3 regions of the Yersinia antarctica genome follow, and region 3 is predicted to be linked to each of the others. Evidence: riboswitches for the same ligand, from Rfam matches in the RefSeq annotation. Region 3 holds a riboswitch; each other region holds the start of a gene.

Region 1 (5,786 bases), 200 kb from region 3:
CTGGATTTTGTGATTCATCACAGCGGTGCCGGGCAGATGGATACGCAAATTGTACCGGATGCTGCAACCTGCGACGCCTGTTTGGCTGAAATGAACCATCCTGCCAATCGTCGCTACCGCTACCCGTTTATCAACTGCACCCATTGTGGCCCACGTTTTACTATTATTCACCGCATGCCCTATGACCGGCCTTATACCGCCATGCGCGAATTCCCACTATGTGCCGCCTGTCAGGCAGAATATGACCATCCGGCCGATCGCCGTTTTCACGCCCAACCCAATGCCTGTGCCGATTGTGGCCCGCAATTGTGGCTAACGGGGCGAGAGGGACAATCGATTGCGCACAACTTTGCGGCGCTAGAGCAAGCCGCAGCCGCCCTGTTGGCAGGAGATATTGTTGCCGTCAAAGGGCTGGGAGGATTCCATCTGGCGGTAGATGCCACCAATGCTGCTGCGGTGGCCCGTTTACGGCAGCGCAAGCAACGGCCTTCCAAGCCGCTGGCGGTGATGTTACCGCACGCCGACTGGTTATCACGCTGCGTGCAAAGTAACGATAGCGCCGCGTTATTACGCGTGTTACGTAGCCCTGCGGCTCCGATTGTGTTGGTTTCGTCGCGGGCTGATAGCCCGCTGTGTACGGCGCTGGCACCGGGCTTACCTGAAATTGGCGTGATGCTACCCGCCAATCCGTTACAACATTTGCTGCTGCAACAGGTCGGACGGCCTCTGGTGATGACCTCCGGTAATGGCCGTGGTAAACCCCCGGCATTGAGTAATGAGCAGGCGCTAGGTGCCCTGAGAGATATTGCTGACCACTGGTTATTGCACGATAGGCAAATTGTGCAGCGGGCCGATGACTCATTAGTGCGACTCACCGGCAGCAGTGCTGAAATGCTACGCCGAGCCAGAGGGTATGTGCCAGATGCTTTCGAGTTACCTCCGGGATTTAGCCAGCAGCCAGCAGTTCTGGCGCTGGGTGCGGATATGAAAAACACGTTTTGCCTGCTGCGTGATGGTAATGCAGTGTTGAGTCAACATCTGGGGGATCTGGAAGACCGCGATATCGCACAGCAACAGCAGCAGTTAGTGGCGCTGTTTTGTGATATTTACCATTTCACACCACAGGTGATAGCGGTGGATGCTCACCCCGGATACGTCAGCCACCAATTAGGGAAAACCCTGGCAGCACAGTGGAATATCCCTTGTGTTGACGTGCTACATCATCATGCCCATCTGGTGGCTTGTCTGGCAGAGCATGGCTGGCCTCGCGAGGGTGGGGCGGTGATTGGTGTGGCATTGGATGGGCTGGGTTATGGCGCTGATGGTCAATTGTGGGGCGGTGAATGCCTACGAGTAGATTATACGAGCTGTGAATATATTGGTGGCTTGCCCGCAGTGGCACTACCCGGTGGCGATCTGGCCTCGCGTCAACCGTGGCGTAACCTGCTGGCCCAGTTACAGCGCTATGTCCCCAATTGGCAACATTTGCCTGAGAGTGCGGTGATTCCTCAGCCGGAGGGTAGGGTATTGGCGCGGGCGATTGAGCGGGGGATTAATGCGCCGTTGGCCTCTTCAACTGGGCGCTTATTTGATGCAGTAGCGGCTGCACTCAATCTTGCCCCGCTATCGATAAGTTGGGAGGGCGAAGCCGCCTGCCAGTTGGAAGCACTGGCGCGACAAAGTGCGGTTTCAGTGCCGCCAGTGACGATGCCGCTGTGCGATAACCAACTGGACTTAGCCACTTTCTGGCAGCAATGGTTGGCTTATAATGCCACTCCGGCGGAGCGGGCCTATGCGTTCCATTTTGCTCTGGCCCAGGGATTTGCTACTTTGGCGCGGCAGGCGGCCCAGTATTATCGTATTGATACTATTGTCTTTTCAGGTGGGGTGCTACATAACCGGTTACTGCGTGAGTTACTTAGCGCACAACTGCATGATTTCCAACTGTTGCTGCCCCAGCGTCTGCCTGCCGGTGATGGTGGGCTGGCTCTAGGGCAAGCACTGATTGCCGCTGCGTCAAAATGCCATAAGTGATGATTATGGCTAATGGTGTTTGATTACCGCTAATTGTGTTAATAATAAAGCTCGTTGACTCGGGGTGCCTGCCGCTAAATGCGTAATGGCTGAGATTTTACCCGTATTACCTGATCTGGATTATACCAGCGGAGGGAAGTCGCGGTATCGTTGTTGAGTCCATAAACAACGGTCCCCCTTCTTGTTCGCCGGTGGGGGATATCATGAATACTATTCGCTCTGACTTTTCAATCGCTCCTCTCCCGTACCCTGATGCACTGGCGGCGGCCTGTTTGCAACAATTCCAAACTACACCGCCATTAGTCCATTGCCTGACTAATGAGGTAGTACAGTCCTTCACTGCCAATGTGTTACTGGCATTAGGGGCTTTTCCTGCCATGGTGGTTGAAGCTGAAGAGGCCGCACAATTTAGTACAATGGCGAACAGTTTACTTATCAATATCGGCACGTTACACCGCGCTCAGGCCGAATCCATGCTGGCGGCAATCCAGGCGGCAAATCAATCCTCTACCCCTTGGGTGCTGGACCCCGTTGCGGTCGGCGGGCTTGTCTATCGTACTGATTTTGCCCATCAATTATTAGCGCTAAAACCGGCGGCAATACGGGGTAACGCCTCGGAAATCATGGCATTAAGCGGTATGGCGACTATGGGGCGTGGGGTGGATAGTGTCGATTCTTCGGTGAGTGCACTGCCTGCTGCTCGCCAATTGGCACTACAGGTGCAGACTGTGGTTGCGGTTACCGGTGAGGTGGATTATATCACCGACGGCCTGCGTGATTTTGCCGTGACCGGTGGCGATAAGCTGATGACCCGGGTAGTGGGGACGGGGTGCGCACTTTCTGCCGTGGTAGCGGCATTTTGCGCACTGGAAGGCGACCGTTTACATCATGTGGCAACGGCTTGCCGGGTGATGTCACAAGTCGGCGGGCAGGTATCTCAGCAGGTGGCAGGCCCTGGTAGCTTTATTCCAGCTTTTCTAGATGGCCTTTATCAACTGAAAATAAGCGATCTGGTATAGCCTCTCCCCGGTTAACCTCTTAAAAATAGCGTTACCGCTCAGCCCTATCGCCTTGAGCGCCAGCGGCTGAACGGCCCTCAGTCATAATGTGTATTACGGATAAGAACTAATAAATCATCCAGTTTCATTGGCTTACCCAAGAAATAACCCTGAACTTCATCACACATCAGAGTCTGTAACTGCCCGAGCTGCTCGGCGGTTTCTACCCCTTCGGCGGTCACCGTCATGGACAGCGCATGGCCGAGGTTAATGATTCCTTCGACAATTGATTGGCCTTCATGTGACTCGGCCAGTTCATCGGTAAAGCTCTTATCAATTTTCAATCCATCGAACGGGAAGCGGCGCAGATAATTCAGTGAGGAATATCCAGTACCAAAGTCATCCATCGATAAGCGCACACCCAGGGTTTTCAATGCTGTCATGGTTTTAAAGGCACCATCGGCATCTTCAATCATTATCCGCTCGGTGATTTCCAGCTCCAATCGATGGCTAGGTAGCCCAGTGAGCAGCAGGACTTGGCGCACTCGTTCTATCAGGCGCTGGTTCCTGAATTCAACCGCAGAAATATTAACGGAAACAATCAGTGACGAGGGCCATGTCGATGCATCCTGACATGCCTGTAGCATGGTCCAGTCGCTAATTGAGGTGATAAGCCCCGTCTCTTCGGCCAGCGCAATAAATTGATCCGGCATCAGCAGCCCCAAAATCGGGTGGTTCCAGCGCACCAAGGCTTCAGCACCCGTCAGTTGTGTTCCCTCAATACGGTAGCGTGGCTGGTAATAAAGGTTAAATTCGTTGTGCTTAACGGCCTGACGTAAAAAACGCTCTAGCTCACTGCGTTGCATCAGGCGCTCATTCATTTCACTGGAGTAGAAGCTCCAACGGTTACGGCCACTGTTTTTAGCTTCATACATGGCAATATCTGCAAATCGTAATAGCTCTTCGGCTTGCATTGAGTCTTGAGGTGCCAGTGCAATACCAATGCTGGCCCCGATATAAATATCCTGATCATTTATCACGTAAGGACTTTCGATTCGGGTGATAACGCGCGTACAAAGCTGTTCAATTTCTTTGCGTGACGCAAGACCTGTGATAATTAGAACAAATTCATCTCCCCCCTGACGCGCGACTAAATCTTGATCACGCAAACAACTTCTTAGGCGTTCAGATACCTGATGCAGTACCAGATCACCGGTAACATGACCAAAAGTGTCGTTAACAGGTTTAAACTTATCCAAGTCAACATTGAGGATAACCAGCGGGTGGGGGGCCGCAGCTAAATGGCGTAACTTATTTTCCAGGAATTCTTTCATTCGCAGACGGTTGGGTAAACCGGTCAATGCATCATGTAGAGAGAGGTGCTGAATCCGTTCCTGTGCTTCTATTTCACGGGTGATATCCGATGCGGTGCCACGGAACCCAATGGTTTCGTTGTTTTGGATGATAGGTTTGGCATAAATACGGCAAATGCGTTTATCGCCTTTGGCGGAGAAATAAGTGCATTGCAACTCATTGCGAGATTCAGTCAGATGGGTGTGCTGTAACCAAGAGCGCAGCGGGATAATATCGCAATTTAACAGTGAATCAAGATTACGCCCCAGCCAGCGCTCCACACTTAATCCGGTAATGGTCAAAAACCGTTGCGACAGGTAGGTGATGCGTAAATCGGCATCGGTTTCCCATAACCAGTCGGTAGCAGCTTCGGCGACATGACGAAAGCGTTCTTCGCTGGCGATTAAAGCAGATTTGTTTTCATCCGCTACCCGTGCTTCTGACATCGCCCGCCGCAGAACTAACCAGCCGGTCAGCCCAAGAATCAATGCAACCAGCGTCAGTAGTGGGAGTAATATGTTGAGCAGTTGCGCGCCGGGCATATCCTGATTCCAATGCAGCGTCAATGCGCTGTTATCACTGGCAGATAATAGAACTGACGGGCTGGATGCCGCGTCTTTTTCATCCTCAGGGGTACGCAGTTGATGAATACCATAATCTTCGCCCAAGGTATTTAGCTCGGGCTGTGTCAGTAAATCGATAAACACCAGAACAGAGGGTGCTCCAGCCACTGTTTTAACGCGTGGATCACTACCAGTAGTTAAGGCCGCAGCCGCAACAATGGCCGGTTGCCCAGCCACGTCGATGGTTTCAGTTGCAATATATTGTTTGTCTGCCCGCGCTCGGGCGGCGTCAATCAACGGGGTTATATCTTTGTTGAGCCAATCGGGCAGGCTAATATCTTTCAGTTGCCCATTGATGACCGAATAACGGGTTTTTCCTAGCCCATCAACAACAAACACTCCCTCATAATTAAAGTCGCTATACAGTGACGGCCCCAGATTTTGGCTGACAAAAGCCCAGTCAGGATCGACTTTTACATGCAAATGTTCATAAGCATCACCCCAGAAAGCATTATCTTTTATTCGGGTTTTTATTGAGTCTTGCCGCATTTTCCAGGCTTTTTCTACCAGAAAACGACTTTGAGATGTCGCTCGTTCATTTAATTGCGAGGCGATATAGATAATGCCTACCGCTGCAATAATGATGGTTGCCCCAACCAGCAAGGCCATGGCCTGTAAAGTTTGTTTTGCAAAGAAAACATTATCTCCTTTTGCCCGTGATGGTGATTCTGGCTGGCTGGAGTCCGTCATAGTGAGTTCCCTTGGCACTTACAAAATTTAGGCTGATCCTAAATAGGATAAAACATCCATTTAATCAGCAGGAAGTGAAGACTCAGAA
Region 2 (5,786 bases), 960 kb from region 3:
TCAGTGCCAATTAGGATCTTGCTGTAACTGCTTTTTGAGCATGGCCTGGATACTGTCATTGGGACGACCGAGCCATTGATAGGTCGCGAACTCACTCGGTTTATCAAGTGCTTGTGGCTTGTCTGCCACGGAAATACGCATTCCCCATGCCTGCCATACTTGTTTTTTATCCTGACTAAACGCCACCCACATAAAGTTATTACTGCAATCATGAGGTTTACAAATTCGCCCCACCTTATATTGCTGCCCTTGCCAATTTATCACCTCATAAGGTGCTGACGTCCCCACCCCTTTGCGTGCCCAGGCGGGGAGATTCTTTTGGCTTTTCACCATTTTTTGCCAGCTATTTTTATAAACCGGCTGTTGCAGCAGATCCGCCGTGGTCGGGCGGCTTTTGACAGGAGAAGTCTGGGCAACTGACGTGGCTGTGACAGTTGTGGTGGCTGGCTGCGCGAAAGCCCAGGCGCTGACACTGAGCATCACCGCAGCCACAAGACAATGGCGGGTTTTGTTACCTTTCATTATCGAAATCCTTATTATCTGATTAATCTACTCGCCGGACAGTGAGCCAGGCTCTATGCAACGGCTTAGCGGGCGTGGTATTAGCTTGCCTGTCTATGACCATCAACCGGCGAAAAAGTTGATCCATAGCACGAATTTTCATCCTAATTCCAGTTATATCACAATCTGTATGACAGCTTGAGTTAAGCTATGAACCAGATAGCTATCAGCCGAGCCCACCCGATAAAAGGCCATGCCATGTTAACCGTTGAGTTACCCGAAGAACCCGAGAAGCTGTATTACTCTGCCGGGGATGCCCACCCGCTGGCTAAGCTTGAAACGGATAAAATTATCCAGATGGTTATCGATCTGGATGTTGCCAATTCCGACAGCGAGCATTATGTCACTGGCTGGATGGGGCTAAATAGCGTGGTGGTGGTACGTAATTACCAAAATAAGCGCGGTACAGCCAATGGTTTTGTGGTGAATAAAGGCGATCGCTATCGTCTGAGCATTCAATCCATTGAATTTCGCATTCCGAAGGCCGTGTTGTGGATGAGCTTTCGCCGTAAACCCCGCACCATGGAGTTAATCACCTACGAAACATTGGGCGAACAACCCAGCGGTATGCAGCAGTACCGTAATATCCTCGATGAAGAGTTGCTACAGCAACTCGATGCCGATTGGCGCGAATTGAATGATTATCTTGGTGCAGCCTGCTGGCAACTTGAAAATGACACCCCGCTGTGGCAACAAACCCGACAACAGATAACGCCCGAGACTATCCGTCAGTTAGTCGATGCGCCTATTTTTCGCACTAAACATCTACAGGCTGATGGGGATTACGCCGGGTTCTGGGCCGGAGAGTACTTTTTTGCCGTTCGCCAACCTAGCGCAGGCAACCCATTACCTGCGGTACAAATCTCCTGGCGTGAAGATGCAAAAGATATCGGCAGTTATCAATTTGATCTGATTAACGATGAAACAGGCGAGCCAAAACTCTCACTGTGTATCCGCCCACGCAAAGGCGCGGACAGCTATCTGCTTAACCGTTTTGATGCCCATCACTTGCAACGTGCTATCGCGATGTTTGCGATGACTCAGCGCTATTTATTGGCATAAAAATCTCTGCCATTTCAATAAATAAGGCATGCACTTCGTCATTGGAGCTACAGGTAGGCGGCAAGTGAACACATCCCGATGAGCTGACTCAAGTCAGTGATTCGGGGGGTGAGCGCAGCTAACACCCCGGCGACTTCAAGGACGAAGGATCCCCAAAGTCATTGGAGTTGCAGGTAGGCGGCAAGTGAACACATCTCGATGAGCTGACTCAAGTCAGTGATTCGGGGGGGTGAGCGCAGCTAACACCCCGGCGACTTCAAGGACGAAGGATCCCCAAAGTCATTGGAGTTGCAGGTAGGCGGCAAGTGAACACATCCCGATGAGCTGACTCAAGTCAGTGATTCGGGGGGGTGAGCGCAGCTAACACCCCGGCGACTTCAAGGACGAAGGATCCCCAAAGTCATTGGAGTTGCAGGTAGGCGGCAAGTGAACACATCCCGATGAGCTGACTCAAGTCAGTGATTCGGGGGGGTGAGCGCAGCTAACACCCCGGCGACTTCAAGGACGAAGGGGATTACCACCACCGGTGAAAATGATGCACCGGCCCGACCCCCTGTCCGACTTCAAGGGTATCGGCTTGTTCTAATGCACCTTGCAGATAGTGTTTGGCGGCATTCACTGTATCTGCCCAATCGTGGAGCCGTGGCCGTAAGGCCGCCAATGCGGCCGATAAGGTGCAGCCGGTGCCGTGGGTATGGCGAGTATTTACTCTGCGGGTAACAAAACGCTGTTCGCCTTGTGCCGTAAACAGCCAATCGGGGCTATCTTCACCGCTCAAATGCCCTCCTTTCATCAATACTCCCTGACACCCCAGAGCCAACAGTGCTCGCCCCTGTTCACACATTTGTTGCTCATCGCGCGCAGGCTGGCAATTGAGTAGCGCGGCTGCTTCTGGCAGATTCGGGGTAATCAAAGCCACTCGCGGTAACAGCAGTTGACGTACTGCGTCTACGGCCTCTGGTGCCAATAATGGATCACCGCTTTTGGCGACCATAACGGTATCTAGCACCACAAATGGGATGGGGTAACGTTGCAGTTGTGTGGCAACAATCTCGACAATGTCAGCATTAGCCAACATACCGATTTTCGCGCTATCGATGCGCACATCACTGAGAACAGAATCGAGTTGAGCTGCAACAAACGCCGGTTCGATGGGATAAACTGACTGCACACCACAGGTATTTTGTGCCACCAAGGCGGTGATCACACTGGTGCCGTAAGCTTGCAAAGCAGAGAAAGTTTTCAAATCAGCCTGAATACCGGCCCCACCGCTAGGGTCAGTTCCGGCAATCGTGAGTGCATTAATTCGCTTCATGAATATCTCTCCACACTCATATCAATGGGAGATCGAATGGCAGCAACAGCGAGAATAGCTAAAGAGAAAACGGCAGGTTGAACGAACATATTCCTCCTAACCGGCGGTCAAGAAGGCGGAACCCTAAGGTGCCGAGACTTCCCTACGCTGGCATAATCCAGATCAGGTAATACGGGTAATATCTCAGCCATGCCACTGTTTGTGGCAGGCACCCCGAGTCAGAATTGTTATTATCATGGGCAGGTGGTAGAAGATCAATCATGTATTGGCTCAACCAATGATCAATTTCGCAAAAGCACCCTGTTTTGGAGGTATAACCATAGGATGAGTATCAAGATTCGTCAGTATCAGGAAAGTGACCGGCCATTCCTGCGCACCTTGTATCTGGCATCACGTAAAGCAGCCTTTACCTGGCTGGACGTTGAACACTTTAGGCTGGAAGATTTTGATCGCTCAACCATTGGTGAAACTGTGCTGGTCGCCGTTGATGGCGATCAACACTTAGGTTTTGCCTCAATTTTTATGGAAGAGAGTTTCCTGCATCATCTGTTTATTGCCCCTGAACTACAACAGTCCGGTACGGGAAAAGCCTTATTGCAGGCAGCACAACAGCTATTTACCAGCCACGGCTCACTCAAATGTCTGGCAAAAAACCAGCAGGCGCTGGCGTTTTATCAAAAACAGGGGTGGGTAGCTATTGCCACCGGCATCAGTAATGATGGCGAATATACATTAATGCATTGGCATAATGAGAAGGTTAAATAAGAACAATATTGATAATATTAGTTAAAAAATAAAATTTAATATCTAACTTACTATCAAACATCGCTGCATCGTTATATGGGTTATTTTCCCCTCACAGATAAATCAGAAATAAGCACAAGGGAACTGGGTTTCCTTGTGCTTATTTTCTATTCCCCGCGCAGCGCCTTCACATCATCGGCTTTTATATTCAGTGCCGGTTGTCCGAATTGCTGTAGCAGATAATGACTCAAACTAACAACCTGCTCATCGGTTAAGGTGTTAGCAAATCCGGGCATAAAGACTTCACCGTCATTGGTTTTGCGTGACACACCGTGGAGAATCACATTAATCAGGTTATTGGGCTCGGATGCCCCGACCACCGAGTTTTTCATCAATGAAGGGTAATAACCGTCTTTCACGCCCTCACCGGTGAAACTGTGGCAACTGGCACAGTTCCCCAAATACAGGCGCGCGCCGTCAGTGTTGTTATCTGCCGTGAAAGGCATACCGCGTAAGGAATTAACACTACTCGCCGCTTGCCCCCAATCCGAACGACTCTTGGTTTCGTCATCTGGATTTAATGGCTCCAGGGTACGCAGATACACCGCCATGGCATTGAGATCACTCTCGCTCAGGTGGCGAGTACTGTTCTCAATAACTTCAGCCATCGGCCCGGCAGCTTGTGCTTTACCGTCAACATGGCCGGTGCGCAGATATTGCACCACCTGCTGCTGACTCCAGCCGCCAATACCGGCATGTGGATCAGAGGTAATATTAAACGCCGTCCAACCATTAATCTCTGCCCCCCCATAGGCTTTGCTCTCTTTCATCCCCATGGTGATATTACGCGGGGTATGGCACTCAGCGCAGTGCCCCAATGCTTCAACAAAGTAAGCACCCTGATTCCATTGTGCATCTTTAGTGTTGTCCGGCTGAAAGCGCTCCCCCTCGAAATTGACCAAATTCCAGAACCACAATCCCCAACGCTGGTTGAATGGGAAAGGCATGTCATTTTCGCGGTTAGCTTGATGCACTGCTGGCAGACTAAACAGATAGGCTTTAATGGCTTTGACGTCAGCATCCGTCAACAAGGTATATGAGGTGTAAGGGAATGCTGGGTAGAGATTCTCACCATTTTTCCCTTTCCCTTCATGTAATGCGCGCAAGAACTCTTCATCCGTCCAATTGCCAATTCCGGTCTCTTTATCGGGCGTGATGTTGGGCGAATATAGCGTGCCCATCGGCGTCTTGAAGGCAAGTCCACCGGCAAAAGGCTTACCGTCTTTGGTGGTATGGCAGGCCACACAGTCAGCGGCCGTAGTCAGGTACTCACCACGTGCAATTAGGTCAGCATCAGCACTGGCATACCCAGTTACAGCTAAACCTAATGCGATAAGCAGGAGATTCACTGAACAGCCCAAGGTTTGTTTTCTCATCTTACACCTCGGCCTTTAATGTTTCAGCGATACGCAGCGAGAGTGCGGCAATCGTCAAAGTACAATTAACTGAACCGACAGTTGGCATCACACTACTACTGGCGATAAACAGGTTTTTATGGTCATGGGTGCGACAATCGCTGTCCACTACCGAGTCTTTCGGGTCACTGCCCATAATGGTGGTACCCGTAATATGATTGTTATTGGCGAAGTTATTGTTGAATTTAACCTCGGTTCCCCCCATCAACTTTGCCGCCTCGGCATAGACCTGCTGAGTGTGTACCGCACTTTTTCGCACATAATCATCCATTGCATAGTAAAACTCGGGTTTCGCAATGCCGATGGCGTCTTTCTCGCTAGCGCTGGGGATAATGCGATTTTCGACATGAGGCAAAATCTCGTGGAAGCTGTCGAATTGTACAAAACGCGCGGCCCTGTCACGGATTTTGGCCTCAAGCTGTGGCCCGAGTTGCAAATCCCCCTGTTTGAGTAATTCAATCGTGACTTGATCGGTACGTGACAAATTGGATAAATGAATTTTTTTCGCTGCAAAATCAGCACGAAATGCACCATCACGGAAGCCGATCATCGACGTCATTTCCTGCGGCCCACGCCCTGGCCACAAGGGTTCACTGGCCATAAAAGTCACCCCGGTTCCGGGGTGATCC
Region 3 (5,786 bases):
GCCCCAATGACTTTGGGTATAAGCGATTAGTTTTGATGATAAGGCTTTGATAATGTATGCACTGCATCAACAAAAGCCCCTGCATGTTCTGGCGGGACATCCTGATGAATGCCGTGCCCCAGATTAAACACATGCCCTTCACCCTGGCCAAAACTTGCGAGAATAGTACTCACTTCCTGCTCAATACGGGCAGGTGGTGCGTATAGCACAGAGGGGTCCATATTGCCTTGCAGAGCGACCTTATCACCCACCCGACGGCGCGCATCGCCGATATCCGTGGTCCAATCCAACCCTAATGCATCACAACCGGTAGCAGCCATTGCTTCCAGCCATTGCCCGCCACCTTTGGTGAACAAGGTCACCGGCACCCGACGCCCGTCGTTTTCGCGGATCAGGCCATCGACGATTTTATGCATGTAGTTCAAGGAGAATTCAAGATAATCACGCCCTGTCAGTACCCCACCCCAAGTATCAAACACCATCACAGATTGAGCGCCAGCTTTGATTTGCGCATTGAGATACAAGATGACGCTATCGGCCAGTTTATCCAGTAGCAGATGCAGGGTTTGCGGCTCGGCATACATCATTTTCTTCAGTTTGGTAAACGCTTTGCTACTACCACCTTCAACCATATAGGTTGCCAGCGTCCATGGGCTGCCGGAAAAACCAATTAATGGCACCGCACCTTTCAGCTCACGGCGAATGGTTCTTACCGCGTTCATCACATAACCTAATTCCTCTTCTGGGTCGGGAATGGGTAACTTTTCGACGTCGGCGCGACAAGTAATCGGGGATTGGAAGCCTGGGCCTTCACCGGTTTCAAAATAGAGCCCCAGCCCCATAGCATCGGGGATGGTCAGAATGTCTGAAAACAGAATCGCGGCGTCCAATGGATAGCGACGTAATGGCTGCATCGTCACTTCACAAGCCAGTTCCGCATTTTTGCACAGCGACATAAAATCCCCGGCAACCGCGCGGGTAGCTTTATATTCCGGCAAATAACGGCCCGCCTGACGCATCATCCATACCGGCGTTACATCTACCGGTTGACGCAATAAGGCTCGCAGATAGCGATCGTTTTTCAACTCATTCATGGTGGAGCTCCCTTAATTATCTGGCGGCCATCTTTTAGCGGACCATATTGTAGCATGTCAGATAATACTTTCCTGCTAACTGCCGCCGCTATTAAGGGCGTGATAATGACTCACTCTCGTGGGGTTTAAACTGCGTCGGCTATGAGGTTAGCGCTTCAGCACTCCCTTCTGATTAGATCAACTCACGGTGCTCGCGGCATAACACCACGGTATCTTCAATTAATCGTCGTGCTACGGTGCCTGGCGGCGGCAGTAATGGCAATTGGTCATAACGATACCAACCGGCATTTAGCAGCTCTTTAGGGTCATGTCGCAATTCACCACTGTCATACTCGGCCATAAACGCCATCATCAGTGAATGGGGGAACGGCCAAGGCTGTGATGTTACGTAGCGCAGATTTTTAATGTGAATATTACTTTCTTCTAAAACTTCACGGGAAACCGCCTGCTCCAGAGTCTCACCCACTTCGACAAAGCCTGCCAATACGGTATTAATGCCGCCACGATGCCGTACATGCTGCGCCAATAAAATTTCATCATCACGGCGAATGGCAACAATCACACAAGGGGCGACTTGTGGGTAATAGCGCTCACGGCAGTGATTACACAGACAAGCCCACTCGGAACGGCTGGCCTGCATTTGGTGACCGCAATAACCACAAAAACGGTGAGAACGATAAAACTCTGCCAGTTGCACACCACGCCCAGCCAATTGGAACAAGCCGCGATCCACATCCAGTAATTGCCGCACGGAACCCATATCAGTAGACATCATCTGACGGATCAACCATACCGCCTGCCCTTGCCATTCACCGATTTGCCTTGCCGTTGCGCCCTGCAATGACCAATTAGCGGCATTACCTTGTGGTAACTCCCCTTTCGGCAACCATAATTTGTTTTCATGACTGACAATCCACCAGCCACTTTCTTTACCTGTAAGTTGTAGTTCCATATCGTTGTTGCACAACCTCGACTTCACTGGCAATCTAGAATCCGGCTTGTTACATTTTTGTAACCCACTATTACTTTTCCTTACTCACGGGGTCGTTCATGCTCAACCGACTAGAAAGCCTGACTCAACGCGTTGGCGGCAGTAATGAATTAATTGATCAATGGCTTCATGCGCGTAAAGAACTGTTAGTTTCATATTGCACAGTGATCGGTATTAAGCCGCAAAAAGAAAAGCATACCCCGCTTAACGAAAAAGCGCTGGAGAACTTTTGCCATAATTTAGTGGATTATCTCTCTTCCGGGCATTTTCATATCTATGACAGAATTATCAAACAGGTGGAAGGCGCGTCTAGCCCAAAAATGGCGCTGACGACCAAAGTGTATCCTGCGTTAAAAAATAATACTCAAACGATCATGACATTCCATGATCGTTATACCAACATTGAGATCGATCAGGACAGTTGTATCGAGTTTCAACAAGCATTATCTGATATCGGCGAAGCCCTTGATGCCCGTTTCCGCTTGGAAGATCAATTGATTCAATGGGCAGCCGAGTCATGGCAAGCCGCCCAGCCAGTTATTCAAACAGGGCCGGTAAAATAGCCCGCTGAACAGCACGGGCTTGTAGTTTTAATTCAACCTCATATACTGGGGTTTCTTGTCGGAGTGCCTAGCACCTGTTTTCTTAGGAAAGCAAACGCAGGCTGAGACCGTTAATTCGGGATCCGCGGAACCTGATCGGGTTAATACCCGCGAAGGGAACAAGAGTAATTTATCGCTACAGGCCCGGTCTCTATCCTTACAGGTAGCTGCCGGTTACTGGCCAACATCGTTACTCCCGCCAAGCTCCAGACAAGCAATTTTCCCTATAAACCACACTGGTAGGAATTGCTATGTCTAATAATACAACCACTAAAAGTTCATCACGCCCACGTAAACCTATTCCACGTAAACAACAACGTGAACAAGCTCAACAGTTTATTGATACTTTGCAAGGTGTCACTTTCCCCAACTCCCAACGTATTTACCTACAAGGCTCACGGCCAGATATTCTGGTACCGATGCGCGAAATCCAGCTCAGTCCGACACTGATTGGCGGTGGCAAAGACGCACCACGCTATGAAGATAACGAAGCCATCCCGGTGTATGACACTTCCGGCCCATATGGTGACTCAAATGCCAAACTGGATGTTCACAGCGGGTTACCCAAATTACGCGATAGCTGGATAGCTGAACGCCAGGATAGCGCCGCACTGACCTCTGTCAGCTCTGGCTTCACCCAACAACGTTTGGCCGACGAAGGCTTGGATCATTTGCGTTTTGAGCATCTGCCACACCCGAAGAAAGCCATCACAGGCAAATGCGTCACCCAACTGCATTACGCCCGTCAGGGTATCATCACGCCAGAGATGGAGTTTATCGCGCTGCGAGAAAATATGGGCCGTGAACGTATTCGTGGTGAGGTACTACGCCAGCAGCATCCAGGACAGGCTTTTGGCGCTAACCTGCCAGAAAATATCACTGCCGAATTTGTACGTCAGGAAGTGGCGGCGGGCCGAGCTATCATTCCCGCCAATATAAACCATCCAGAATCTGAGCCGATGATTATTGGTCGTAACTTTTTAGTGAAAGTGAATGCCAATATCGGTAACTCTGCGGTGACCTCCTCCATCGAAGAGGAAGTAGAAAAACTGGTGTGGTCAACCCGCTGGGGTGCCGATACCGTGATGGACCTGTCCACTGGCCGCTATATCCATGAAACCCGTGAATGGATCCTACGTAACAGCCCGGTCCCTATTGGTACCGTTCCTATCTATCAGGCGCTGGAAAAAGTAAATGGTGTGGCCGAGAACCTAACCTGGGAAATGTTCCGTGACACACTGTTAGAGCAGGCCGAGCAAGGGGTGGATTACTTTACTATCCATGCCGGTGTGTTGTTGCGCTATGTACCGATGACCGCCAAACGCTTGACCGGTATCGTCTCCCGTGGTGGTTCAATTATGGCGAAGTGGTGCCTTTCCCATCATCAGGAAAACTTCCTGTATCAGCATTTTCGCGAAATCTGCCAGATCTGTGCGGCCTATGATGTCTCACTGTCACTGGGTGATGGCCTACGCCCTGGTTCCATTCAGGATGCCAATGATGAAGCCCAGTTCGCTGAGCTGCATACCTTGGGTGAATTGACCAAAATCGCCTGGGAATATGATGTCCAGGTGATGATTGAAGGCCCCGGTCATGTGCCGATGCAGATGATTCGCCGCAATATGACGGAAGAGTTGGAACACTGCCATGAAGCGCCATTCTATACCTTAGGCCCGCTAACTACGGATATTGCGCCGGGTTATGATCATTTCACTTCAGGTATTGGGGCCGCCATGATTGGTTGGTTCGGTTGCGCCATGTTGTGTTACGTCACACCGAAAGAACATCTTGGCCTGCCTAATAAAGAGGATGTGAAACAAGGTCTTATTACTTATAAAATCGCCGCCCATGCCGCAGACTTGGCCAAAGGCCACCCCGGTGCGCAGATCCGCGATAACGCCATGTCGAAAGCGCGCTTTGAATTCCGCTGGGAAGATCAGTTCAATCTGGCGCTTGATCCAGAAACCGCACGAGCCTATCACGACGAAACCCTACCGCAGGAGTCCGGCAAAGTGGCCCACTTCTGCTCAATGTGCGGGCCGAAATTCTGCTCGATGAAAATCTCTCAGGAAGTCCGCGACTATGCCGCTACGCAAGAACAGGCTGTGACGCAAGAGCTAGCAGCGACACAAGAAACAGCAGCCCAACCGATCGAAATTTTACAATCAGGTATGGAACAGATGTCAGCGGAGTTCCGCTCTCGCGGCAGCGAGCTGTATCACAGCCCCGTTAACCTCAAGAGCGAGGCCAATAATGAACCTGTCTAATCATGCCTCATTTTCTGCAAAGAAAGGTTTCCCTGCGACGGTACAGCGTCTTGGTCTCTATCCCGTCGTCGATAGCCTACTTTGGATAGAGCGCCTGCTTGCCGCAGGTGTAACCACAATACAACTACGTATCAAAGAGTTAGATGATGCGCAGGTAGAACAAGACATTGCCGCTGCCATAGCGTTAGGCAAACGCTATCAGGCACGCTTATTTATCAATGATTATTGGCGGCTGGCGATTAAGCATGGTGCCTATGGTGTTCATCTGGGTCAGGAAGATTTGGAAACAGCCGACTTGGCCGCGATTCAGCAAGCTGGATTACGGCTGGGCGTATCAACCCATGATGAGCAGGAACTGGCGATAGCTAAAGCTGTCCGGCCCTCTTATATCGCCATGGGCCACATCTTCCCCACACAAACCAAGCAAATGCCGTCATCACCACAAGGGTTGACGGTACTCAAGCAGATGGTCGACAACACGCCAGGCTACCCGACCGTTGCCATCGGCGGTATCAGCATTGAGCGCGTACCGGCGGTCCTGGCCACGGGTGTCGGTAGTGTAGCGGTCGTCAGTGCCATTACCCTGAGTGACGATTGGCAGCAGGCAACAGCACAATTACTGCACCTGATTGAGGGCAAGGAGCTGGCTGATGACAAACAAGTATGAGTTGAGTGACAGCGAATTCTTGCGCTACAGCCGCCAGTTATTACTGGAGGATATCGGCCCTGAGGGCCAGTTGAAGCTGAAAAGTGCCTGTGTGCTGATTATCGGCCTTGGCGGCCTTGGTTCGCCTGCTGCGCTCTATTTGGCGGCAGCCGGTGTCGGTAAGCT

The links. A riboswitch is a leader RNA that binds a small molecule or an ion and turns the genes downstream of it on or off. The one in region 3 is predicted to bind thiamine pyrophosphate.
Positions count from the first base shown of each region.
Region 1: it holds a riboswitch for thiamine pyrophosphate, as region 3 does, so the genes downstream of both, thiM (hydroxyethylthiazole kinase) here and thiC (phosphomethylpyrimidine synthase ThiC) in region 3, are expected to answer to the same signal.
Region 2: it holds a riboswitch for thiamine pyrophosphate, as region 3 does, so the genes downstream of both, thiD (bifunctional hydroxymethylpyrimidine kinase/phosphomethylpyrimidine kinase) here and thiC (phosphomethylpyrimidine synthase ThiC) in region 3, are expected to answer to the same signal.

Region 1 is NZ_JBSJQF010000001.1:4,345,716-4,351,501, forward strand. It holds gene hypF (carbamoyltransferase HypF) at 1-2,034, shown strand, start outside; TPP riboswitch at 2,085-2,188, shown strand; gene thiM (hydroxyethylthiazole kinase) at 2,238-3,053, shown strand; gene ACWJJO_RS20155 (bifunctional diguanylate cyclase/phosphodiesterase) at 3,131-5,698, opposite strand.
Region 2 is NZ_JBSJQF010000001.1:3,584,663-3,590,448, forward strand. It holds gene ACWJJO_RS16635 (inhibitor of vertebrate lysozyme family protein) at 1-522, opposite strand; gene ACWJJO_RS16640 (hypothetical protein) at 760-1,623, shown strand; gene thiD (bifunctional hydroxymethylpyrimidine kinase/phosphomethylpyrimidine kinase) at 2,138-2,938, opposite strand; TPP riboswitch at 3,061-3,164, opposite strand; gene ACWJJO_RS16650 (GNAT family N-acetyltransferase) at 3,263-3,703, shown strand; gene ACWJJO_RS16655 (c-type cytochrome) at 3,850-5,118, opposite strand; gene ACWJJO_RS16660 (GMC family oxidoreductase) at 5,120-5,786, opposite strand, start outside.
Region 3 is NZ_JBSJQF010000001.1:4,542,424-4,548,209, forward strand. It holds gene hemE (uroporphyrinogen decarboxylase) at 27-1,094, opposite strand; gene nudC (NAD(+) diphosphatase) at 1,267-2,046, opposite strand; gene rsd (sigma D regulator) at 2,145-2,648, shown strand; TPP riboswitch at 2,698-2,823, shown strand; gene thiC (phosphomethylpyrimidine synthase ThiC) at 2,939-4,954, shown strand; gene thiE (thiamine phosphate synthase) at 4,941-5,621, shown strand; gene ACWJJO_RS20985 (HesA/MoeB/ThiF family protein) at 5,605-5,786, shown strand, end outside.